3 regions of the Lentzea sp. NPDC058450 genome follow, and region 1 is predicted to be linked to each of the others. Evidence: riboswitches for the same ligand, from Rfam matches in the RefSeq annotation. Region 1 holds a riboswitch; each other region holds the start of a gene.
What was found. A riboswitch is a leader RNA that binds a small molecule or an ion and turns the genes downstream of it on or off. The one in region 1 is predicted to bind glycine.

Region 1 (7,594 bases):
GTGGAGTACAGCGGGTGCTTCGCCGCCAGCACCTCGACGCGCGCACGCAGCTCGTCGACGGCGGCGCCCGGCTTGAGGGCCTCCGCGATCACGTCGGCGACCTCGGTGAAGTCCACCTCGCCGAACCCGCGGGTCGCGAGCGCCGGCGTGCCGATCCGCAGACCCGACGTCACCATCGGCGGACGCGGGTCGTTCGGAACGGCGTTGCGGTTGACCGTGATGCCGATCTGGTGCAGAACGTCCTCGGCCTGCTTGCCGTCGAGCTCGGAGTTGACCAGGTCGACCAGGACCAGGTGGACGTCCGTGCCGCCGGTGAGGACCTTCACGCCCGCCGCGGCCACGTCGGCCTGGGACAGGCGGTCGGCCAGGATGCGCGCACCTTCCAGCGTGCGGCGCTGGCGGTCGGCGAACTCGGGCGACGCGGCGTGCTTGAACGCCACGGCCTTCGCCGCGATCACGTGCTCCAGCGGGCCGCCCTGCTGGCCGGGGAACACCGCCGAGTTGATCTTCTTGGCGATGTCGGCCTCGTTGGAGAGGATCACGCCGCCACGGGGACCGCCGAGGGTCTTGTGGGTCGTGGTCGTCGTGACGTGCGCGTGCGGCACGGGCGACGGGTGCAGGCCCGCGGCGACGAGGCCGGCGAAGTGCGCCATGTCGACCATCAGGTAGGCCTCGACCGAGTCCGCGATGCGGCGGAACTCGGCGAAGTCCAGCTGACGCGGGTACGCGGACCAGCCGGCGACGATCAGCTTCGGGCGGTGCTCCTGGGCGAGGCGCTCGACCTCGGCCATGTCGACGCGGCCGTCACCGTCGGAGACGTGGTACGGCACGACGTTGTAGAGCTTGCCGGAGAAGTTGATGCGCATGCCGTGCGTCAGGTGACCGCCGTGCGCGAGGTCCAGGCCGAGGATCGTGTCGCCGGGCTGGAGCAGCGCGAACATGGCGGCCGCGTTGGCCTGGGCGCCGGAGTGCGGCTGGACGTTCGCGAAGCCCGCGCCGAAGAGCGACTTGATGCGCTCGATGGCGAGGCGCTCGACGACGTCCACGTGCTCGCAGCCGCCGTAGTAGCGGCGGCCCGGGTAGCCCTCGGCGTACTTGTTCGTCAGCACCGAGCCCTGCGCCTGCAGGACGGAGACCGGGGTGAAGTTCTCCGAGGCGATCATCTCGAGCGTGCCCTGCTGGCGCGCCAGCTCGGCCGCCACGGCCTGCGCCACCTCGGGGTCGTACTCCGCGAGGGAAGCGTTGAACTGGTCGGACATCTGGAAGATCTCCCTTACTTGGCGCGCTTGTAGAACGGAAGGGCGACGACCTCGACCGGCTGCTTCTTGCCGCGGACGTCGACCAGCAGTGGGGTGCCCGGCTCGGCACTGGCCCGGTTCACGTAGGCCATTGCGACGGAGTAGCCGAGGGTCGGGGACAGCGCGCCCGACGTCACCTCGCCCACGACGTCGTCGCCGTTCAGGACCGCGTACCCGTGCCGCGGGGCACGGCGCTCGGGCGTCTTCAGTCCGACCAGGACCGAGTCCACATCGGACTCCGACACCTTCGTCAGCGCGTCGCGGCCCACGAAGTCACCCGGCTTGTCGAGCTTCACGACGCGACCGAGACCGGCGTGGTACGGCGTCAGCGACGTGGTGAGCTCGTTGCCGTACAACGGCATCCCGGCTTCGAGGCGCAGCGTGTCGCGGCAGCCGAGACCGCACGGCTTGAGCTCGTGCGCCTCGCCTGCCTCCAGCAACGCGGCCCAGACGGCGGACGCGTCGGCGGGGGCGACGAACAGCTCGAAGCCCTCCTCGCCGGTGTAGCCGGTGCGGGCCAGCAGCGCGTCGACGCCGGCGACCTTCGACGGGTACGAGGCGTAGTACTTGACCGTGGACAGGTCCGTCTCGGTGAGTCCGGAGAGGATCTCGACCGACTTCGGGCCCTGGATCGCGATCAACGCGTAGTCCGTCGACTTGTCGGTGACGACGGTGTCGAACCCGGCCGCGCGCTCGACCAGCGCTTCAGCCACCACTGAAGCGTTGGAGGCGTTCGCGACGACCATGAACTCCTCGTCGCCGAGGCGGTACACGATCAGGTCGTCGATCACGCCGCCGTCGGCCTGGGTGATCATCGTGTAGCGGGCTTTGCCGACGGCCAGCGCCGAGATGTGCCCGACCAGCGCGTAGTCGAGGGCCTGCCCCGCCTGCGGACCGGTCAGCACGATCTCACCCATGTGCGTGAGGTCGAACAGGCCCGCGGTCTGGCGCACCGCGTGGTGCTCCGCGAGCTCGGACGAGTAGCGCAGCGGCATCCGCCAGCCCGCGAAGTCGGTGAACATCGCGCCGAGCTGCTCGTGCTCGGCGTTCAGAGGCGTGAGGCGGGACATCAGAACGCTCCTCCAGGGTGCGCCGAAGAGCCGGACGCGGCCGGCTGAGGCATCAGAAGAATGACACGGTCCATCGGAGACTCCTCACTTGAGCGAGCCTCCCCCTCTGTCATGAGCCTGAGAGCTTCGCCACGACGAGCGTGACTTGCACCGTGGGCGAGGCTGCCGAGCAGCCTGCTTTCCAGAGTTGCCTTCGTCGTGCGGTACCTGTACCTGAGAGATTCCGGGGAGGAGTTGCTCCTACGGTGCTCCCATCGAAGGGAGCTCTCCCGCGCGACATCGACGGCCGTGTTCAGTTGGTAGCCCCAGACGCTAGCAGGCCAAACGTCACAGCGGCACGCCCTGCGCCGTCTTCTCGACCACCTTGCGCTCCGCCCAGAACGACAGGAACGGGATCGTGCCGGCGAGCAGCACCAGCGCCGTGCCCTTGATGGACCAGCGCAGCTTCAGCGCCAGGTCGACGGAAATCACCAGGTAGATGGCGTAGAGGAACCCGTGCACGGGGCCGACGACCTTCATCGCGCCACCCATGTCCGCGGCGTACTTGAGCACCATCGCCACGACCAGGAGCAGCAGGAAGACTCCGACCACGTAAGCCATGACCCTGAACCGGGTCAACGCACCCTTCATCTGCCCGCCTTCGCTCAACGACCGTCCCGCGCGTTGAGGTCCGCGAGCATGCGGTTGTAGGCCGCGAGCTCCGCGTCTTCGTCATCGTCGAAGTGCTCGACAGGCGCGGGTTTGACGGCGACAACCGTACTTTCCGGCCTCGGAGCGGATGCAACCGGCTCGGGTGAGAGAGCCTCGTCACGGCGTTCGCGGGCGAGCTTGCGGAAACGCCAGACCATGAAGAGGGGGAAGAGGCCGAAGAGCGGCCACTGGAGCACGTACCCGAGGTTCTGGAACGTGCCGCTGGCGGACTCGAAGCGCTGCCACTGCCAGTACGCGAGCCCGCAACAGACGATCAGCGCCGCCAGACAGGCGAACGCGATCAGCACACGTTGGGGAGTAAGGAGGCCGCGCACGACCTCCACACTACTTGGGTGAGGCCTCCCGCACGGAGGCCGCCCTTCGAGGGGAGTGGTTGCAGGGCTGCCGCCTCCGACAGCCCGTTTCCACTACGCCACGCCGTCCCGGCGCTGCCTCCGCAGACGAGCAACGCACCAGGCCGCGGCAGAACCACGACGAAGGTGCTGGAGAACCGTCATCGGTCCCAGGCGCCTCCCGAGATCGGCAGGCGTGAGGCCGGCCGCGCGGTAGTCGAGCGCGCGCTGGTCCAACGGGCTGATGCCCGCGTCCCACCACTGCTCGGCTTCGGCGACGTCGCCCACCAGCTGCCAGTAGCTCGCCGCGGCGGCGAGCATCGCCTCGGGTGCCTCCGGCGCCCGCTTGCGCATCGCGGCCACGTAGGCCGGATCCGCCGAGTCGACCTTGACCAAGCCACGCGACCCACTCCTGCCGCCCCGCTGGACGGGGATGCCAGGCGCCGAGGGGGGAGCCTCCGCGAGCCACGCGTTCTTGATCCGGTTCACCTCCTGCATCTCTGCGTCATCAGACCGTTCAGCCGCCCACTGCTGCAACAGCTCGTGGACCCCGGAGTCCTCGACCATCAATGCCTCCTCGTCGGTCGGGGATCGGCCATTGCAGCGGAAGGTATTCGGTAGGTCTGACAATCGCCAGACCCTGAATCCCCAGAACACCCGTTACCAGTGCGTGATTGGCCGCATTCCACCCGTCCGGCTCAACGCAGACGGTCGAGGATCACCGTCCGTCACTAGCTGAGCGGGGTGGCCGTGCCGAAGAGGCTCCTGACGAAGGTGATGATCGACTCCGCGCCCTGCCGCAGCCAGCCGAGGACCTGCTGGACCGCCGAAGCGGACTGCTCGGGCTGGGTGATCAGGAGGAACAGCACCAGCGCGACGCCCGCCAGCACTAGCACCTTCTTGAGGTTCACAGGTACCTCTCCGTCCGTGTGGTTCACCGGTCAGGCGGCAGTCCGCCCGTGTCACCCGTCATGGTCCCTCATTCACCCGGCCGATGAACAACGACCACGCCAAACTCTCCCCAGGTTCTGCCAGCGGCGCACGCCTGCACAGCGGCCAACGTCACCCGAATGGCGGCTAAAGACGGGCGTCAGCTGCGCCGATGTCCTGGGCACGAGGTGAACACGGACTCCCTCGGATCCCACAGCTTGGAAGCGAGACTGTTGCACCGGGCCTCACCCGGATGCCGAACACGACCCATCACGCACCGTCACGCCTTCGTGGCGCCTTTAATGCGCACCCGAGCATTCATCCAATTACTCCAGACCGCCGCAGTTCCATAATTCGGTCGTCCGCCACACCCATGTCGGCAAGCACTTCATCCGTGTTCGTTCCGGTCGAAACAGGTGCGGTCGGAACCGCCGCGGGAGTGCGGTCGAACCGGGGCGCCGGCGCCGGATGCGACGAACCGGACACGTCCACGAAAGTGTTGCGGGCTGCGTTGTACGGGTGATTCGCCGCCTCGGCCGGGGTGAGCACCGGCGCCAGGCACGCGTCCGTGTCCCGCGCGAGGTCCGCCCACTCGTCCCGCGGCCGGGTCTTCACCGCCGCCGCGATGCGTTCCCGCAGCTCAGGCCAGTTCGCCGGGTCGTTGCGGGTCGGCGCCTCCTCCAGGCCCAGCACGCGCACCAGGTCGGCGTAGAACTTCTCCTCCAACGCGCCGATGGCCACGTACCGCCCGTCCGCGGCTTCGTAGACGTCGTAGAACGGCACTCCACCGTCGAGCATGTTCTCGCCGCGGCCGCCGGACCACATGCCCGCGGACCGCATGCCGTGCAGGAACGTCGTCAGCAACGCGGCCCCGTCGACCATGGCCGCGTCCACGACCTGGCCGCGCCCGGAGCGTTCCCTTTCGTACAGCGCCGCCAGCACGCCGAGGGCCAGCAGCAGCCCTCCCCCGCCGAAGTCGCCGAGCAGGTTGATGGGGAACGACGGCGGCCCGCCGGCCCGCCCGAGCGGCTCCAGCGCGCCCGCGACGGCGATGTAGTTGATGTCGTGGCCAGCCCGGTCGGCCAGGGGCCCGTCCTGCCCCCAGCCGGTCATGCGTCCGTATATAAGGCGCGGGTTGCGGGCGAGACACTGCGCGGGCCCGATGCCCAGCCGTTCGGTCACGCCCGGCCGGAAGCCCTCGATCAGCACGTCCGAGCGCTCGACCAGGCCCAGCACCAGCTCGGCGCCCTCGGGCCTGCGGGTGTCGATCGCGATCGACCGCCGGCCGCGGGTGAGGAAGTCGCCGGGAACGGTCGAGCGGCTGCCCGGCTTGTGCACCTGGATCACGTCCGCGCCCAGGTCGGCCAGCACCATGGCCCCGAACGGCGCGGGCGCGAGCCCGGCCAGCTCGACGACGCGGAGTCCTGCCAGGGGGCCGCTCACAAGGACCTCGCGATGATTTCCTTCATGATCTCGTTCGTGCCGCCGTAGATCCGCTGGACGCGGGCGTCGGACCAGGCACGCGCGATCGGGTACTCGTTCATGTAGCCGTAGCCGCCGAAGAGCTGCACGCACTCGTCGACGACCTTGCTCAGCCGGTCGCTCGCCCACCACTTCGCCATCGCCGCGGTCGGCACGTCGAGCTCGCCGCGCAGGTGCTTCTCGATGCACTCGTCGATGAACGCCCTGGTCACGGCCGCCTCGGTGGCGCACTCCGCGAGCTTGAACCGGGTGTTCTGGAACTTGATCAGCTCCTTGCCGAACGCCTGGCGCTCCTTCACGTACTTCAGGGTCAGCTCCGTGGCCGCCTCGATGCCCGCGATGCAGCAGACGCCGATGATCAGGCGCTCCTGCGGCAGCTGCTGCATGAGCTGGACGAACCCGAGCCCCTCCTGGCCGCCGAGGAGGTTCGAGGCGGGCACGCGCACGTCGTCGAAGAACAACTCGGCGGTGTCCTGGCCCTTCATGCCGACCTTGTCGAGCACGCGGCCGCGCCGGATGTCGTTCTCGACGACGAGCAGCGAGATGCCGGTGGCGCCCTGAGCCGGGTCGGTCTTGGCGACGACGATGACGAGGTCCGCGTGCACGCCGTTGGTGATGAACGTCTTCGAGCCGTTGATGACGTACTCGTCGCCCTCGCGGATCGCCTTCGTCCGGATGCCCTGGAGGTCCGAGCCGGCGCCGGGTTCGGTCATCGCGATCGCGCCGACGTACTCGCCTGATGCGAGCTTCGGCAGCCAGCGCAGCTTCTGCTCTTCGGTGCCGTAGGAGTTGAGGTAGTGCGCGACGATGCCGCTGTGGACGCTGTTGCCCCACGCGCTGTCGCCCGCCCGTGCCTGCTCCTCCAACAACACGGCCTCATGTGCGAACGTGCCGCCGCCACCGCCGTACTCCTCGGGGATGCTGATGCACAGCAGCCCGAGCTCACCGGCCTTGCGCCACAGGTCGCGGTCGACCTGCTTCTGCTCGGCGAAGCGCTCGGCGTTCGGCGTGACCTCCTTCTCGAAGAACGTGCGCGCGAGCTGGCGCAACTGGTCCAGGTCGCTGTCCATCCACCGCGATCGACGCTCTGCCATGCCGTTCACGAAACCACCGGGCGATGATCCACGCCATGACCGCCGCGCCAGCAGAGCAGCGGAAAACTGAGCGAAATTCCCACCCCGGTCGTCCAGACTGAGCGGTATGCAGATCCACCAGGTCGAGCCGGACGAGTGGGCGCTGTGGCGCGACATCCGCCTCGACGCGCTGGCGAGCGACCCCGCGGAGTTCGGGTCGACGCTGGCCCGCGAGCAGGTCTACACCGACGACGAGTGGCGGCAGCGGGCCGGCGAGGGCCTGAAGCTCGTCGCGCTCGACCCCGCGCCGGTGGCCCTGGTCGCCGCGACCGCCAAGCCGGAGGGCCTCTACCTCTACTCGATGTGGGTGCGCGACTCCCACCGCGGCCGCGGGCTCGGGGAAGCGCTGGTCAGGACCGTGCTGACGTGGGCGGCCGAGGAGGGCTGGAAGGTCGTGCGGCTGCAGGTCTGGAAGGACAACCTGCCCGCGCGGCGGCTCTACCGGCGGCTGGGGTTCGTGGACGTCGACGAGCCCGAGCACATGGAGTTCCGGGTGAGCTAATCGGTCACCCTCCACGGTCATGGCCAGCTCTGCGGACCGGGCCTAGCGTGGTGTCATGAGCGAAGCCTTGATCTTCGACGCGGTGCGCACGCCGCGCGGCAAGGGGAAGCGCGGGTCGCTGCACAGCGTGAAGCCC
Region 2 (7,594 bases), on a different contig from region 1:
CGCACAGGCCCGTGGCGAGCACGGTGGCCATGCGGTGCACGCGGGTCGCGATGGCGCGCAGGCCCTCGGGACCGTGGTAGACGGCGTACATGGACGCGATCACGGCCAGCAGCACCTGCGCGGTGCAGATGTTGGACGTGGCCTTCTCGCGGCGGATGTGCTGCTCGCGGGTCTGCAGCGCGAGGCGGTAGGCCAGCGAGCCGTCGGAGTCGACGGACACACCGACGAGACGGCCGGGCAGCTGACGCTCCAGACCGGACCGGACGGCCATGTAGCCGGCGTGCGGGCCGCCGAAGCCGATCGGCACGCCGAAGCGCTGGGTGGTGCCGACGACGACGTCCGCGCCGATCTCGCCCGGCGCGCGCAGCAGCGTCAGGGACAGCAGATCGGCGACGACGACGGCCTGGGCTCCGGCCGCGTGGATCTCCTCGATCAACGCCTTCTGGTCGCGCACCGCACCGGACGCGCCGGGGTACGACAGCAGCACGCCGAAGAAGTCACCGCCGAGGCCGAGGCCCTCGATGCCCTGCGACAGGTCGGCGACGACGATCTCGATGCCGAGCGGCTCGGCGCGCGTCTCGATCACGGCCAGCGTCTGCGGCAGCGTGTCGGCGTCGATGACGAACTTGGCGGACTTGGACTTGCCCGCGCGGCGCACCAGGGTCATCGCCTCGGCGGCGGCGGTCGACTCGTCCAGCATGGACGCGTTCGCGACCGGCAGGCCGGTCAGGTCGCCGACCATGGTCTGGAAGTTCAGCAGCGCTTCGAGACGGCCCTGCGAGATCTCCGGCTGGTACGGCGTGTAGGCCGTGTACCAGGCCGGGCTCTCCAGCACGTTGCGCAGGATCACGCCCGGCGTCACGGTGTCGTAGTAGCCGAGGCCGATCATCTGCGTCATCGGCCGGTTCTGGGACGCGAGCTCGCGCAGCTCGGCGAGCGCCTCGGTCTCGGTGGCCGGGACGGGCAGGTCCAGCACGAGGTCGCGTTCGTGGATGGACGACGGAACCGCGTGCTGTGCCAGTTCCTCCAGCGATCCGACGCCGATGACGTCGAGGATGCGCGCGAGTTCGGCGGGCCGGGGACCGACGTGGCGGTCGGCGAACGGGGTGCCGTGCTCGAGAGCGGCGAGCGGAATGCGGTCCTGCGTCATCAAACGCCTCCGGGGGATGGCTGCGGGCACACTGGTCCTGTGCCCTCCCCGCTCTGTCCGTACCCCGAGGGGCGCCTGAGAGGTTCACCCGTTGCGAGAACGGGCTTTCACCGTCGGCGGGACTCCCTTGCGGAAGTCCACTTTCCAGAGGCGTCTCGCTCTGGCGGTCCTGGATGCCTGAGAGGTTCCCGGGGAGGGACTTGCTCCTTCGGCGCCGGGCTCGGGGCCCGGACTCTCCCGCCTGAGTTCAGCGACTACCCGAGAAGAATACCCGCAGGCAGCCCGGGTAGTCGCTAGGGACGCGACCTACGTCTCAGCACGAAGACCGACGAGGGCCGCCGCGACCGGGTCGGCGGGGTCGTCGCGCACGGCCACGAGCAGGTGCCGGGTGCCCACGATCTGGTCGCCGCTGCGGGCCGCGACCAGCTTCGCGCGTTCCATCGCGCGTTCGACGGCGCCTCCGGCGGGCAGTGAGGTGCCGTCCACGCCCGCTTCGCGCAGGGCCGCCGCACCTCCCGACTCGAACTCGGGCTTGAGCCTGCGGCCTGCCACCGTCAGCTGGTGGTCGAGCGTGAGCACGGCCTCGACCAGGTCCCTCGACGACACGTCCCGGCGCCCGGCGACGGCCAGCCGGTCGGCCTCGTTGCGCACGGCGGTCAGCACCGGGCCGCCCAGGCCCTGGCCGCGCGAGACGAACTTGGTCAGCCAGCGCACGTACCCGCCGCCGGCCTCGCCCTCCAGTGCTCCCGCCTTGCGCAGCAACCAGACGGCGGGCGTCTCCTCGACCTCGGCGTACTTCCGCGTGGCGTCGGCCCGCACGGCCGCGGCGGTCTCGTCCACGTCCACACCGTGCAGGAACATCAGGTCGGCGACCCTCCCGGAGTCGAGCGACAGCAGCGCCAGCGCGAGGTGCGTCGTCGTCAGCACGCCGTCGCCCGCCTGCGCCACAGCGGCTCGCAGACAGGTCTCCAGCGCCTGACTGGCGGGCAGGAGGGTGTCGACGCGGGCGTGGTGGTGGGCGGCGCTCAACAGCGCCGTGACGTCCGGGTGGGACTCGGTGACAACGCCTCCGTCGTCGCCGGCCCAGTGGTCGGTGCCCCTGGCCATCGCCTGTGCCGTCAGCGAGGTCGTGCCGAGCTTGCGGCCAGGGCCGACGGTGTCGACCAGTGAGATCAGCAGGTTCTCGGTGCCGACGAAGCCGAACTCCAGCCGGAAGGCGCGCTGCACGGCTGCGGCCAGGACCTTGACGACCTGCGCTGAAGGGGTGTGCGTCATGCCGGAAACGCTAGGGAGCAAGGGGGTTGCGGCGCTGCTGCCGACCGGCCACTCAGGACGGCCAGTCGGCCACGATCAGCGGGACGATCAGCCGGTCGCGCGCTCGCGGCGGCGGCGGGTCAGCTCGTCCTCGGTCATCGGCGCGATCTCGACGCCGTCCGCACGTTCGGCCGGGAACTCGTGGATCGTGCCGGAGATCTCGCGCATCGCACCGCTCACCGCGATGCCGAACACGCCCTGACCGCCCTGCAGCAGATCGACGACCTCCTCCGGCGAGGTGCACTCGTAGACGGTGGTGCCGTCGGAGAAGAGCGTGATCTTCGCCAGGTCCTGCACGCCGCGGCGGCGCAGGTGGTCGACCGCGACCCTGATGTTCTGCAACGAGACCCCGGTGTCCAGCAGCCGCTTCACGACCTTGAGCACCAGGATGTCCTTGAACGAGTACAGCCGCTGGCTGCCCGACCCGTGCGCCATCCGCACCGTCGGCGCGACCAGCCCGGTCCGTGCCCAGTAGTCGAGCTGCCGGTACGTGATGCCCGCGATCTGGCACGCCGCGGGCCCTCGGTAACCGACGAGCTCGTCCGGCAGCGAGGAGTCCGGGAACAGTTCACCCTGCAGCCCGGATTCGGCCCTCAAGGGCGCTTCCTCGACCACGCCTGCCTCCCCTCGGAACGGCCACGAAACTCATGACCGTCAAGCCGCCACGTCCACTCACGTGAACCGGCGACGTCCACTCGAGTTCGACGGTAAGACCGGTCCGAGGGCAGGTCAACGCGACGCGCGGGGAGTTGCGACCCTCAACCTCAGGTAGAGAGTCACACCGTCACCCGAACTAGGCGTTTCAGGTGACGTTTAGTGATCGTTTAGCGAGAAAAACGACCTAAAGTAGTCCGATCGAGCGACGTCCAAACGAACGTTCGAAAGCCCTAACGAGACAGAGTGCGACGCACCGAAACTCACTCACAGGCGCCACAGGCGTCGCACACAGGTCTGTCCGCGTGTCCGCTCCGCGACGGTGTCTACGTGTCCGCTCCGCGGAAGTCCTCCGGGGAGACCGAGTCGAGGAACTCGCGGAACTTCTCGACCTCGTCCTCCTGCTCGTCCGGGATGATCAACCCGGCCTCGGCGAGCACGGCCTCGTCGGCGTGGATGGGCACGCCCACCCGCAACGCGAGCGCCACCGAGTCGGACGGCCGCGCGGACACCCGCACGTCGCCGTCGAACACGAGCTCGGCGAAGAACGTGCCCTCCTGCAGGTCGGTGATCCGGACCTGTTCGAGGTTGCGACCCAACGCCCCGATGACGTCCTTGAGCAGGTCGTGGGTCAGCGGGCGGGCAGGACGGACGCCCTGCTGCTCGAGCGCGATCGCCGTGGCCTCGACGGACCCGATCCAGATCGGCAGGTACCGCTCGCCCTCGGTTTCCCGCAGCAGGAGGATCGGCTGGTTCTGGGGCAGCTCCACCCGGACGCCCACGACGCGCATCTCACTCATCGGGTCTCGCCTCCCTCTGACTCGTTGGGGAGTACCCGGTTCGCTCCGAGCATCCCCCGGCGTATGCAGTCGACGCTACCCGCCAAGCGGGCCGTGTGCTCAATCGTTGCGGGCAGAACGTGATCAAGATGATTGCCGCAGACCCGCTCTTACCAACAACGTGTGCAACGAGGTGAAGAGGTCAGCCAATTCCCGCACCGTCTCAGGATCTGAGAAAGACTTCAGCAGAACCACCTCGTGGTCCGCCGCAGCGCGAACCGCGCGCAGGTGCTCGCGCTCGACGCCGAGTCCGGTCATCGTCCGGATCGTGCGGAGCGCGGTGATGTCGTCGGTGGTGAACCGGCCACCGGGGCCGGGGCGCAGCAGACCGTCACGCTCCAGCTGGGACAGCTGTTCGGCGGTGAACCCGGTCTGGGCCAGCAGATCGATCCGCGTCACGGCCGTCGCCGCGTCGGGGACGGCGTCGAGCTGCTCGCGGATCACCTTGAGCGGTAAGTACCTGTCCCGTTGTGCGGACAGCACGAACCGCAACCTCTCGACGTCCGCCACGCTGAACTGGCGGTAGCCGGAGGCGGTGCGCGCCGGGCGGACCAGCCCCTCCGCTTCCAGGAAGCGGATCTTGGAGATGGTGACGTCGGGGAACTCGGGACGGAGCTGCGCGAGCACAGCCCCGATGCTCGAGCCCCCGCGTTGTGGCCGCCCGGCCGTCACGCGTCAGGCTCCCGCGGAGCCGGGACCCGTCAGGAAGACGAGACGGAACTTGCCGATCTGAACCTCGTCACCGTTCGCGAGAACGGCCTGGTCGACCGGCTCGCGGTTGACGTAGGTGCCGTTGAGGCTGCCGACGTCGATGACGACGAACTCGCCGCTCTCCCGGCGGAACTCGGCGTGCCGGCGCGAGACCGTCACGTCGTCCAGGAAGATGTCGCTGTCGGGGTGGCGCCCGGCGCTCGTCGTGTCTCGGTCCAGCAGGAACCGGGATCCGGCGTTCGGACCGCGCTTGACCACGAGCAGCGCGGAACCGGCGGGAAGGGCGTCAACACCGGCAACGGCCGGCTCCTGTGCGGGCGCCTCGGCGCCGCCTTCCATCTCCTGGAGGAAGTCCGCCCGGAAGACGGAGGTCCGCTCCGGGGACTGCTCCGGCGGAACGCCTGGGCCGTCGTTCGTGCTCACCTGAGCTCTCCTCCTGCTGCTGGATCCGTCACTTCCGGTAAAACCTATCGCGTTGGGGTCACCGCCTTCAGCGCGGCTCCCCTTCCGGCCGAAGATCCGGCGAAAGATCGACGTCACTCCTTCTCCACCAACGCCTTGTACCCGTCCGCGTCCAACAGGCTTTCGAGCGCGTCCGCGTCGTTGAGCCGGATCTCCACCATCCAGCCCTCGCCGTACGGGTCGGTGTTGACGGCGTCGGGCGACTGGACCAACGCGTCGTTGATGGCCACGACCTCGCCGTCGAGCGGCGAGTAGAGGTCAGACACGCTCTTGGTGGACTCGACCTCACCGAACGTGTCCCCCGCCGAGACGGTGTGACCGACCTCGGGCAGCTGGACGAAGACGACGTCACCGAGCTGTTCCTGGGCGTAGTCGGTGATGCCGACGCGCACGGTGTTCTCGCCTGTGCTGGCGATCCACTCGTGCTCCTCGGTGTAGCGAAGCTCCTCGGGAATCAACTGACTGCGCTCCTCGTGCTGAACCTGTATGGGGTGATCTTTTCACGCGACCGTGCGAGGTGTGACCCGCAGGGCCAGGAAGAACTGGTAGACGTACAGCAGCGCCGACCACAGGTAGAGCGCTCCGCCCCACGCCGTGAACGCGTACGCGATCGGCAGGGCGGTCTGCGCCCACGCCGAGTCGCCCTGCGCGAGCAGCAGCAGGGGGAAGGCGTAGAGCAGGTTGAAGGTCGCGGCCTTGCCCAGGTAGGTGACCTCGAACGGAGCCCAGCCGCGGCCGCGCAGGATCAGCAGGCAGATGCCCACGACGACTTCGCGGCCGACCAGCACGAGGGCGACCCAGAGCGGCACGATGTCCCTGATGACGAACGCCAGCAGCGTGCAGAACACGTAGAGGCGGTCCGCGGCGGGGTCGAGCAGCGCGCCCAGGTTGCTCATCTGGTTGAGCCAGCGCGCGAGCTTGCCGTCCAGCCAGTCGGACAGCCCCGCGAGAACGAGGACGAGCAGCGCCCAGCCGTCCGCGCGGGGTCCGAGCAACAGGTACAGGAAGAGCGGAACACCGGCCAGCCGCAACACGCTGAGCAGGTTCGGAATCGTCAGCAGGCGATCAGCCGGATCACGCACACCCGCACTCTAAACGAGTGACTGCGCAAGGGCTGCCGGATGGCGTCACGGCACGCGGTGCGACTGGTTGCGGGAGTGCGGTCGTTCTGCGTTCTCGTGGGTGCTTCTCAGGCTGTGCGGGTGAACGTCCAGCCCCGGCGCTGCATCTCGGCACCGGTGATGGCGTGCGGGCGGCCCCGGTCGTCCCGGCCGACCCAGCGGGCGCGGAAACCCTCGAGCACGTAGGCGTGACCCCGGCTCCACACCACGCTGCACGGCGTGGTGGGCAGGCTTGAGTCGGACTCCTCGTCCTGCTTCGGGTGGGTCTCCATGGCGGTTCTCATTTCTGTCCCTCCGTGACACCAGGGATGTCGCGTACCGGGGCTCCGGCGTTATCCCTGGAAACGAATTCTGTCGGACTGTGGTTCAGAACACGTGTGTGTTTTGGGCCCTAAGCGTTGGGTGGGGCGTTCGGCGCGCCGAGCTGTTCGGGCCCGAAGCGGAACGGATCTTCTGGTCCTTGCCTGTGCAACCGTTCGTCGTTCGCCGATGACCGCACGGCTCGTGCTCGTCTTCGGCCCGGCCTAACCTCGAGCCGTGGAATCCCAGGTGAAGTTCGGAGAAGAGCTGCTCAGCCGCTTGATGGCCCACCTGAGCTCCCAAATGGACGGTTGTCTCGGGGTGGGTCTGAGCGTCTGGCCGGGGACGCAGCAGCTGCGGGCGGTCGGCGTGGCGGAGGAGCTGGACCAGGCCCAGCTGGACGCGGGTGCCGGACCGCTCGTCGAGGCCTCCCGCGACGAGCGGCAGACCTCGGGCGAGATCGGTGGTCTGCACGTGGTGGCGGTGCCGGGGAGCTGGGGTGACAGCGGGCCGGTGGTGCTGACCGTCTACCTGGACCACTCGCCGCGGCTCGCCGACCTGCAGGTGATCGAGGAGATGGAACCGCTCGTCGCGACGGCCGCGTCGGTGGTCGAGTTCTGCGCGGGCGAGGTGCTGCGCGCCGACCAGATGGTGCGGATGGTCCAGCACCGCCGGTACATCGAGCAGGCGAAAGGGCTCGTGATGGGCGCACGGCCGTGTGCGCCGGGCGAGGCGTTCGAACTGCTCGTGCGGACGAGCCAGCACGCCAACGTGAAACTCCGCGACGTGGCGACGGCGCTGGTCCTGGTGGTCGGCGGGACGCTGGAGGACAGCGCCGAGGAGGTCGTCGAGCCTCCCTCGGACGCGTTCGGGGTCGCGCGGAAACTGTGGGAGGCTCTCCGCGTTTGAACCAACCGTTGTCCGGGTATGGACCACTCGACCTGTCCTGTAAAGCGGCGACTTCCCGTACGGTGGTGGCCGCAGCGGTTGAGCCAGCAGCCGCGTCGGGGCCGCTGCGTGGCGGCTCCCTGTCCGTGAAAGGG
Region 3 (7,594 bases), on a different contig from region 1:
CGGCCCATCCTGCCCGAATCGTCACTCCGGCAAGGCGTGCTTGGGCCGGGACACGACGGGCGCGCGGTGCACGACCGACGGTTCCACCGCCACGACGGGCAGTTCGGTGGTCATCTCCGCCGGGGTCTCCTCCGGCAGTTCGATAACACCTGATCGTGTGAAGGGGTTGCGCAACGGCCGGCGCCGTTCGCGGTGCGGCAGGCCCTCACCGATGAGGTGCTGGTGCGCCATGTTCCAGACCTGGCAAGGCCATCGCCGCCGCCGCAACCAGCCGGGACAGGCCCTGCACCGGCCGTCCTCGTCGGGCTGGTGCACGGTCAGCAGCAGGCGCCAGCCGTCCGCGAGGCGGTGGATCTCCGCGCGGGCCAACGGGACCAGCGCCTCGGCTTCTCCGTGCTCGGCGACCTTGTCCAGCAGTGCCAGGCGTTGCAGCACCGCGTCGCGCAGGGTCTCGTCCATCACATCTTCGCCGTGGCCTGGTCGAGCAAAGAGCCCAGCCGACGCGTCTGAGTGGCGGACATCACAGCGGTCTCGCCAGGAGGCGTGACCAGCAGGACCCGGTCGTTCTCCACCAGAACGGTCATCGATCTGTCGCGACCGAACGGGTCGTGGCAGTGGATCCATCCCTGTGGTTCAGCCATGGAATCTCCCTTCGAGGGACACCCGACTCCGTCTTCATCGGCCGAAGCCCCTGCTCGCCGCACCGCGCGGCACGGAATTCACTCGTTTGCTGGACGGGCCGGACACGGGCGGTGGTCCACTCGGGGAAACTTTTGGGTCGCGTTTCGGTGGGGGTGCTGGGCGCGGCGCGGAGAAGCCCGCTATATTTGGTGACGGCGGCCCCGCTCCCAGTGACCCCCAGGCTGGTTGAGCGCGGCCGCCCTTTATTTTCCCCAAAACTTTCCGAAACTCGCTCGCGTCTGCGCGCTTGAGTCACCTCGTTCCGTCCTGAGCGAAAACGGCTTGCGCCCTGCGGTCTCGTACGCTGTAAGTTCCTCGTACACCGTAAGGGGGAGGAAAGATGACTTCGACGACCGAGAAGGCCGTGGTGCACCCGCACCCGCAACGCTGGGCCGTGCTCGGCGTGCTGTGCCTGTCCGTGATGGTCGTGGTGCTGGACAACACCGTGCTCAACGTGGCGATCCCGTCCATCTCCACGGGCTTGGACGCGAGCACCGCCGACATCCAGTGGATGATCAACGCCTACTCGCTCGCGCTGGCGGGCCTGCTGCTCACGACCGGGTCGTTGAGCGACAGGTTCGGCCGCAAGCGCGCCCTGCTGGCCGGTCTGGTGCTGTTCGGCACCGGCAGCGCGGTGGCGGCCTACGCGGGCTCGTCCGAGGCGTTGATCGCGGCCCGCGGCTTCATGGGGATCGGCGCCGCCGTGCTGATGCCGGGCACGCTGGCCGTGCTCATGCAGTTGTTCGACGACAAGGAACGCCCGAAGGCCATTGGCATCTGGGCCGCCGTCACGAGCCTCGGCTTCGCGGCCGGGCCGGTGATCGGTGGCGCGCTGATCAAGCACTTCTGGTGGGGCTCGGTGTTCCTGATCAACGTGCCGGTGGCGCTCCTCGCGATCGCGGCTGTCGCGTTCCTGGTGCCGGAGTCGAAGGACCCGACCGTGCGCAAGCCCGACGTGCTCGGCTCGATCCTGTCGATCATCGGCATGGTGTCGATCGTCTACGCCGTGATCGAGGTGCCGGAGCACGGGTTCGGCTCGGCCGAGTTCGGGGTGCCGGTGGCGATCGGGCTGGTGACGATGACCGGGTTCGCGTTGTGGGAACGGCACACCGCCGAGCCGATGCTCGACCTCGGGTTCTTCAAGAACCGCCGCTTCACCGGCGCGGTGGCGTCGGGCGTGCTGGCCGCGTTCGGCATGGCGGGCTCGCTCTTCCTGCTGACGCAACACCTCCAGGGCGTGCTGGGGTACAGCCCGCTGGAGGCGGGCGTGCGGGTGGCGCCGATGGCGATCGCGTTGCTCGTCACCAGCAACACGTTGGGACAGCTCGTGATGAAGCTCGGCGCCGGCCGGGCGATGCTGCTCGGCATGACGATCGTCGCGGGCGGCGTGCTGCTGCTGTCGATCGGCGACACCTACCCGCCGACGCTCGCCGGGCTGGTGCTCATCGGCGTCGGAGTCGGTGTGTCGCAACCGGTCGCGGTCAACGCCCTGATGGGGTCGATCCCGCCGGAACGCGCCGGCATCGCGTCCGGGCTGTCCGGCACGCTGACGGAGCTGGGTTCCTCGTTCGGCATCGCCGTGCTGGGCGCGCTGCTGTCGGCGCGGTTCGTGGCGTCACTGCCGGACGGCGTGTCGGGGCGTTCGCTGAGCGAGGCGCTGCACAGCGGTGCGGACATCACGGCCGTGCGCGAGGCGTTCTCGAACGGCATGAGCGTGAGCCTCGTGATCGGCGCGATCGCCGTGTTCCTGGGAGGTGTTGTGGCCAGCGTGCTGCTGCGACGTGCATAGGATCGCGACGTGGACAGCGTGTGGTTCGGCAAGCCCAGGCCCGGCAGCGGCCAGCCCCTCGGCCTGAGCCGGGACGCCATCGTGCGCAAGGCGATGGAGATGCTGGACGCCGACGGCATGCAGAAGCTGTCCATGCGCAAGCTCGCGGCGGCGCTCGGCGCGGCACCCATGTCGTTGTACTGGCACGTGCCGACGAAGGACGCGCTGATCGAGCTCTGCCTCGACGAGATCTACGGAGAGTTCCCGCTGCCGGGTCCTGACGACGACTGGGAGCTCGCTGTGCGCGAGATGATGCACTCGATGCGTCGTCTCGCGCACAAGCACCCGTGGTGGATCCGCGGCATCGGCGAGTTCAACAGCATCGGCCCGAAGGCCGTGGCGATGAGCGACGCGATGTTGCAACCCATGCTGCGGGCGGGTCTGTCGCTGGGAGGGGCGGCGCGGTCTGTCTCGACGATCTCCAGCTTCGCGGTCGGGTACGCGATCGCCGAGGTCAACTTCACCGCCCGGGGCGGCATGGACTCGCCGCCGCCGGACCTCGCGAAGATCGCCGACCTGTACCGGGAGAAGCACCCGACCTACGTCACGATGCTGGACCAGCCGGAGATCTGGTCGCTGGAGGGGCAGTTCGAGTTCGGCCTGGACTGCGTGATCGACGGCATCAAGGCGCGCATCTCGGCCCTCAGATAGGCGAAACCCCCGCAGCGTTGCTCGCGTGCGGGGGCCTCATTCATTCAGTTGGCTTTCATCTGGCCGGCTTTCAGATCACGGACTCCAGCGGCGTGTGCGCGAGGCCGGTCGCCTCGGCCACCGGGCCGTTGGTCAGCTTGCCCGCGTGGACGTTGAGGCCCAGGGCGAGCGAACGGTCGTCCTTCAGCGCCTTCTCCCAGCCCTTGTCGGCCAGCGCGACGGCGTACGGCAGCGTCACGTTGGTCAGCGCGTAGGTCGAGGTGCGCGGAACGGCGCCCGGCATGTTCGCCACGCAGTAGAAGACCGAGTTGTGGACCTCGTAGGTCGGCTCGGCGTGCGTGGTCGGGCGCGAGTCCTCGAAGCAACCGCCCTGGTCGATGGCGATGTCGACGAGCACCGAGCCCGGCTTCATGTCGGCGACCAGCGTGTTCGACACGAGCTTCGGCGCGGCGGCACCGGGGACGAGCACGGCGCCGATGACCAGGTCGGCCTCGCGGACGGCCTGCTCGATGGCGAACGAGTTGGACGCGAGCGTGCGCAGCCGGCCCTGGAACTGGGCGTCGATCTGGCGCAGGCGGTCGACGTTGGTGTCGAGGATCTGCACGTCGGCGCCCATGCCGACGGCGATGGTGGCCGCGTTGACGCCCGCCACGCCGCCGCCGATCACGACCACGCGGGCCGGGGCGACACCGGGGACGCCACCGGGCAGCACACCGCGGCCGCCGGAGGGCTTCATCAGGCTGAACGCGCCGACCTGCGGGGCGAGGCGGCCCGCGACCTCCGACATCGGGGCGAGCAGCGGCAGCGCGCGGTTCGGCAGCTGCACGGTCTCGTAGGCGATGGCCGTGGTGCCGGACGCCAGCAGCGCCTCGGTCAGCGGCTTGTCGGCGGCGAGGTGCAGGTACGTGAAGAGGGTCTGGCCGGCGCGGAGACGCGGGTACTCCTCGGCGATCGGCTCCTTGACCTTGAGGACCAGGTCGCCCTCGGCCCACACGTCGTCGGCGGTCGCGAGGATCTTGGCACCCGCGGCGAGGTACTCCTCGTCCGTGATCGCGGAACCGAGACCGGCACCCTGCTCGACGTAGACGTCGTGGCCGCGGCTGGTCAGCTCGTGCGCACCGGCAGGGGTGAGAGCGACGCGGTACTCGTGGTTCTTGATCTCGCGGGGAACAGCGATCCGCACGATGACTCCTCCGTTCGGTGGCCGACATCTCATAATGTGGGCCAGTCGCAAGGTCATGTCACTGTGCTGATCGCACTATCCGGTAACCCTCCGGTTGTTCAGTTAGGACAGAGCGACCTGAGTGTTGTTCGCGTTCCACTTGACCTTCCCGCGTTGACACTCGGCGGGGGCCGCACATAGCGTTCGCGCCGAGAACTGAACACCGGCCGCGGCGCGTCAGCGTCAGAACCCGCGTGGGAGAGACCTCGACGAACGCAGTCGGGGCGCCGAAGGGGCAAGCTCCCGCACACTCTCAGGCAGCAAGACCACTCGGGGTAGGCAACTCTGCACGGCGGAGGGGGCGAAGTGTCCTGACCCGTCACAGCCAGAGGAGTCGCCGTGGAGTTCCCCGAGAACCTGCTCTACACCGTCGAACACGAGTGGGTCGACTGGACGCCGGGCACCCAGGACCCGCTGACCTGCGGAATCACCGAATACGCCGCCGACGCGCTCGGCGACATCGTCTACGTGCAGCTGCCCGAGGTCGGTGCCAAGGTCGTCACCAACGCCGTGTGCGGTGAGCTCGAGTCCACCAAGTCCGTGAGCGACCTGTTCTCGCCCGTGACCGGCGAGGTGATCGAGGTCAACGACGCCGTCGTGCAGGACCCGGCGATCGTGAACAACGACCCGTACGGCGAGGGCTGGCTGTTCAAGGTCCGCGTCGAGTCGGCCGAGAACCTGCTCACGGCGGCCAAGTACGCCGAGCTCACCAAGACTGACTGACCTCCACCACCACGAAGGACTGATCAGTGGCGATCAGCGTTTTCGACCTGTTCTCCGTCGGCATCGGACCGTCCAGCTCGCACACGGTCGGCCCGATGCGCGCGGCCGCGATGTTCGTCGACAAGCTCGGCCCACAGCTGTCCACTGTGGATCGCGTGCACGTCCAGCTGTTCGGCTCGCTCGGCGCGACGGGCCACGGCCACGGCAGCCCCAAGGCCGTGTTCCTCGGCCTGGAGGGCAACCTCCCCGAGGAGGTCGACCCGTCCGCCGCCGCGGAACGCGTCGAGGAGATCATCTCCAGTGGACGGCTGAGGCTCGGCGGCACGCACGAGATCGCGTTCACGCACGACCGCGACCTCGTCATGCACCGCCGCAAGTCACTTCCGTTGCACCCCAACGGGATGAGCTTCGAGGCCTTCGCCGGCGGCAAGTCGGTCGAGCACGCCGTCTACTACTCGATCGGCGGCGGTTTCGTCGTCGACGAGAACGCGTCGGGCACCGACCGCATCAAGCCGGACACCACGCCGTTGCCGCACCCGTTCCTGACCGGCGACCAGCTCCTCGCGCGCTGCCGCGAGACCGGCCTGTCGATCAGTGAGATCATGATGGCCAACGAGCTGTCGTGGCGCACGGAAACCGAAGTGCGGGAAGGACTTCTGCACATCTGGCACGTCATGCAGGAGTGCGTCGAACGCGGCTGCACCGAGCACGGCACGCTGCCCGGCGGCCTGAAGGTCCGCCGCCGCGCCGCCGAGATGCGCAAGCGGCTGGAGAGCGAGCACTTCGTCACCGACCCGCTGCGGGTCATGGACTGGGTGACCTTGTTCGCGTTGGCGGTCAACGAGGAGAACGCCGCCGGCGGCCGTGTCGTCACCGCGCCGACCAACGGCGCGGCCGGCATCGTTCCCGCCGTCCTGCACTACTACACGAAGTTCGTGCCGGGGGCCTCGGACGACGGCGTCGTCCGGTTCCTGCTGACGGCGGGCGCGATCGGCGTGCTGTTCAAGGAGAACGCGTCGATCTCCGGTGCCGAGGTCGGCTGCCAGGGCGAGGTCGGCTCGGCCTGCTCGATGGCCGCCGGCGGCCTGGCCGAGGTGCTCGGCGGCACCCCCGAACAGGTCGAGAACGCCGCCGAGATCGCCATGGAGCACAACCTCGGGCTGACGTGCGACCCGATCGGCGGCCTGGTGCAGATCCCGTGCATCGAACGCAACGCCGTCGCGTCCATCAAGGCCATCACGGCGGTGCGGATGGCGTTGCGGGGCGACGGCTCGCACTTCGTGTCGCTGGACAAGGTCATCAAGACCATGCGGGACACCGGCAAGGACATGTCGGTCAAGTACAAGGAGACGGCCCGCGGCGGACTCGCCGTGAACGTCATCGAGTGCTGAGTCAGCGGGCGTCGTACGCGGCCTGCGCATCGAGCACCTGAGGCATCGACGCCTCCAGGTGATGGATCAACGACAACAGCTTGACCGCCGTCTCGCGCCCGAGCGGCGTCAGGCTGTAGTCCACCCGCGGCGGGTTCGTGTGCTGCGCCTCGCGGTGCACGAGCCCGTCCCGCTCCAGCGCCTGCAACGTCTGGGACAGCATCTTCTCGCTGACCCCGTCGACGCGGCGGCGCAGCTCGTTGAACCGCAGCGGGCCTGCGTCGAGAGCGCTCAGCGTCAGGCTGCCCCACCGGCCGGTGACGTGCTCCAGCGTGGGACGTGACGGGCACGCCTTCGCGAACACATCGTAGTCCATGAGAAGAATTGTAGCTGGTCAGAACGCTAACTGAAAGTAAGTGTGAGAGCTCCCCGCGTAAAGGGAGCTCCCACACCCGTCAGAACGGCCAGGTGGCGTTCCGGCCCGCCTCGAGCAGGGGGATGGACCTGAACGTTGCGTCGGTCAGGCCGCCGAACTCGTGGCGGTTGGCCCCGCCGGTCGCGTACGCGGCGGTCTGGTACCCGCACAGGTTGAAGCCGTAGATCGGCACGTGCCGCGGCACGAGGTCCCCGACGCCACGTCCGTGCGGCCCGGACACCGTCTGCATGTCCGAGATGATGAACACGCGGTCGTGACCCCGGTACGTGCGCTTCAGCGACCCGGCGATGTCCGTGCCGTGCCCGGCCTCGCCGTTGCGCGCGAGGAACCGGTCGATCTCCTTGATGACCGACGCCCCGCGGGCGATGTCGTGCCGGAACGTGCCGTCCGCGAAGCCGATGACGTCGACCTGCTCGCCCTTGGCTCCCAGCGCGACGCCGAAGACCGCGGCGGCCTTGGCCGGCGTGACCTTCGAGCGCGCCGAGAAGGAGCCGCCCGTCATCGATCCCGAGGTGTCGACGAGGATCAGCGAACGGCCGGGCAGCGCGGGCAGGTTCGCCAGCGATGCCTGCAGGGCCTGGTCCAGGGCGTGGCCCCAGCGCAGGCTCGGCGCGGCCTCGTAGGCGGACAGGAAGCGGAACGGGAACTGGCGCGAGCGCGCGACCTGGCCGGGGTCGGCCAGA

Region 2: it holds a riboswitch for glycine, as region 1 does, so the genes downstream of both, gcvP (aminomethyl-transferring glycine dehydrogenase) here and gcvT (glycine cleavage system aminomethyltransferase GcvT) in region 1, are expected to answer to the same signal.
Region 3: it holds a riboswitch for glycine, as region 1 does, so the genes downstream of both, gcvH (glycine cleavage system protein GcvH) here and gcvT (glycine cleavage system aminomethyltransferase GcvT) in region 1, are expected to answer to the same signal.

Annotation. Positions count from the first base shown of each region.
Region 1 covers NZ_JBHXLO010000006.1:130,879-138,472, reverse strand. Annotated here, with positions in the region: gene glyA (serine hydroxymethyltransferase) at 1-1,259, opposite strand, end outside; gene gcvT (glycine cleavage system aminomethyltransferase GcvT) at 1,274-2,368, opposite strand; glycine riboswitch at 2,465-2,559, opposite strand; glycine riboswitch at 2,560-2,650, opposite strand; gene ACFWNN_RS12245 (DUF3817 domain-containing protein) at 2,696-2,998, opposite strand; gene ACFWNN_RS12240 (hypothetical protein) at 3,013-3,393, opposite strand; gene ACFWNN_RS12235 (helix-turn-helix transcriptional regulator) at 3,487-3,978, opposite strand; gene ACFWNN_RS12230 (hypothetical protein) at 4,143-4,322, opposite strand; gene ACFWNN_RS12225 (CaiB/BaiF CoA transferase family protein) at 4,660-5,784, opposite strand; gene ACFWNN_RS12220 (acyl-CoA dehydrogenase family protein) at 5,781-6,917, opposite strand; gene ACFWNN_RS12215 (GNAT family N-acetyltransferase) at 7,024-7,458, shown strand; gene ACFWNN_RS12210 (acetyl-CoA C-acetyltransferase) at 7,514-7,594, shown strand, end outside.
Region 2 covers NZ_JBHXLO010000008.1:126,298-133,891, reverse strand. Annotated here, with positions in the region: gene gcvP (aminomethyl-transferring glycine dehydrogenase) at 1-1,150, opposite strand, end outside; glycine riboswitch at 1,305-1,400, opposite strand; gene ACFWNN_RS15350 (Clp protease N-terminal domain-containing protein) at 1,457-2,425, opposite strand; gene ACFWNN_RS15345 (MerR family transcriptional regulator) at 2,513-3,079, opposite strand; gene ACFWNN_RS15340 (bifunctional nuclease family protein) at 3,445-3,918, opposite strand; gene ACFWNN_RS15335 (MerR family transcriptional regulator) at 4,042-4,584, opposite strand; gene garA (glycogen accumulation regulator GarA) at 4,633-5,091, opposite strand; gene gcvH (glycine cleavage system protein GcvH) at 5,205-5,588, opposite strand; gene ACFWNN_RS15320 (CDP-alcohol phosphatidyltransferase family protein) at 5,631-6,212, opposite strand; gene ACFWNN_RS15315 (hypothetical protein) at 6,320-6,535, opposite strand; gene ACFWNN_RS15310 (ANTAR domain-containing protein) at 6,789-7,460, shown strand.
Region 3 covers NZ_JBHXLO010000029.1:108,107-115,700, forward strand. Annotated here, with positions in the region: gene ACFWNN_RS34700 (hypothetical protein) at 22-459, opposite strand; gene ACFWNN_RS34705 (hypothetical protein) at 459-641, opposite strand; gene ACFWNN_RS34710 (MFS transporter) at 1,022-2,470, shown strand; gene ACFWNN_RS34715 (TetR/AcrR family transcriptional regulator) at 2,480-3,160, shown strand; gene ald (alanine dehydrogenase) at 3,231-4,343, opposite strand; glycine riboswitch at 4,568-4,661, shown strand; gene gcvH (glycine cleavage system protein GcvH) at 4,722-5,105, shown strand; gene ACFWNN_RS34730 (L-serine ammonia-lyase) at 5,132-6,496, shown strand; gene ACFWNN_RS34735 (helix-turn-helix domain-containing protein) at 6,498-6,851, opposite strand; gene ACFWNN_RS34740 (TROVE domain-containing protein) at 6,931-7,594, opposite strand, start outside.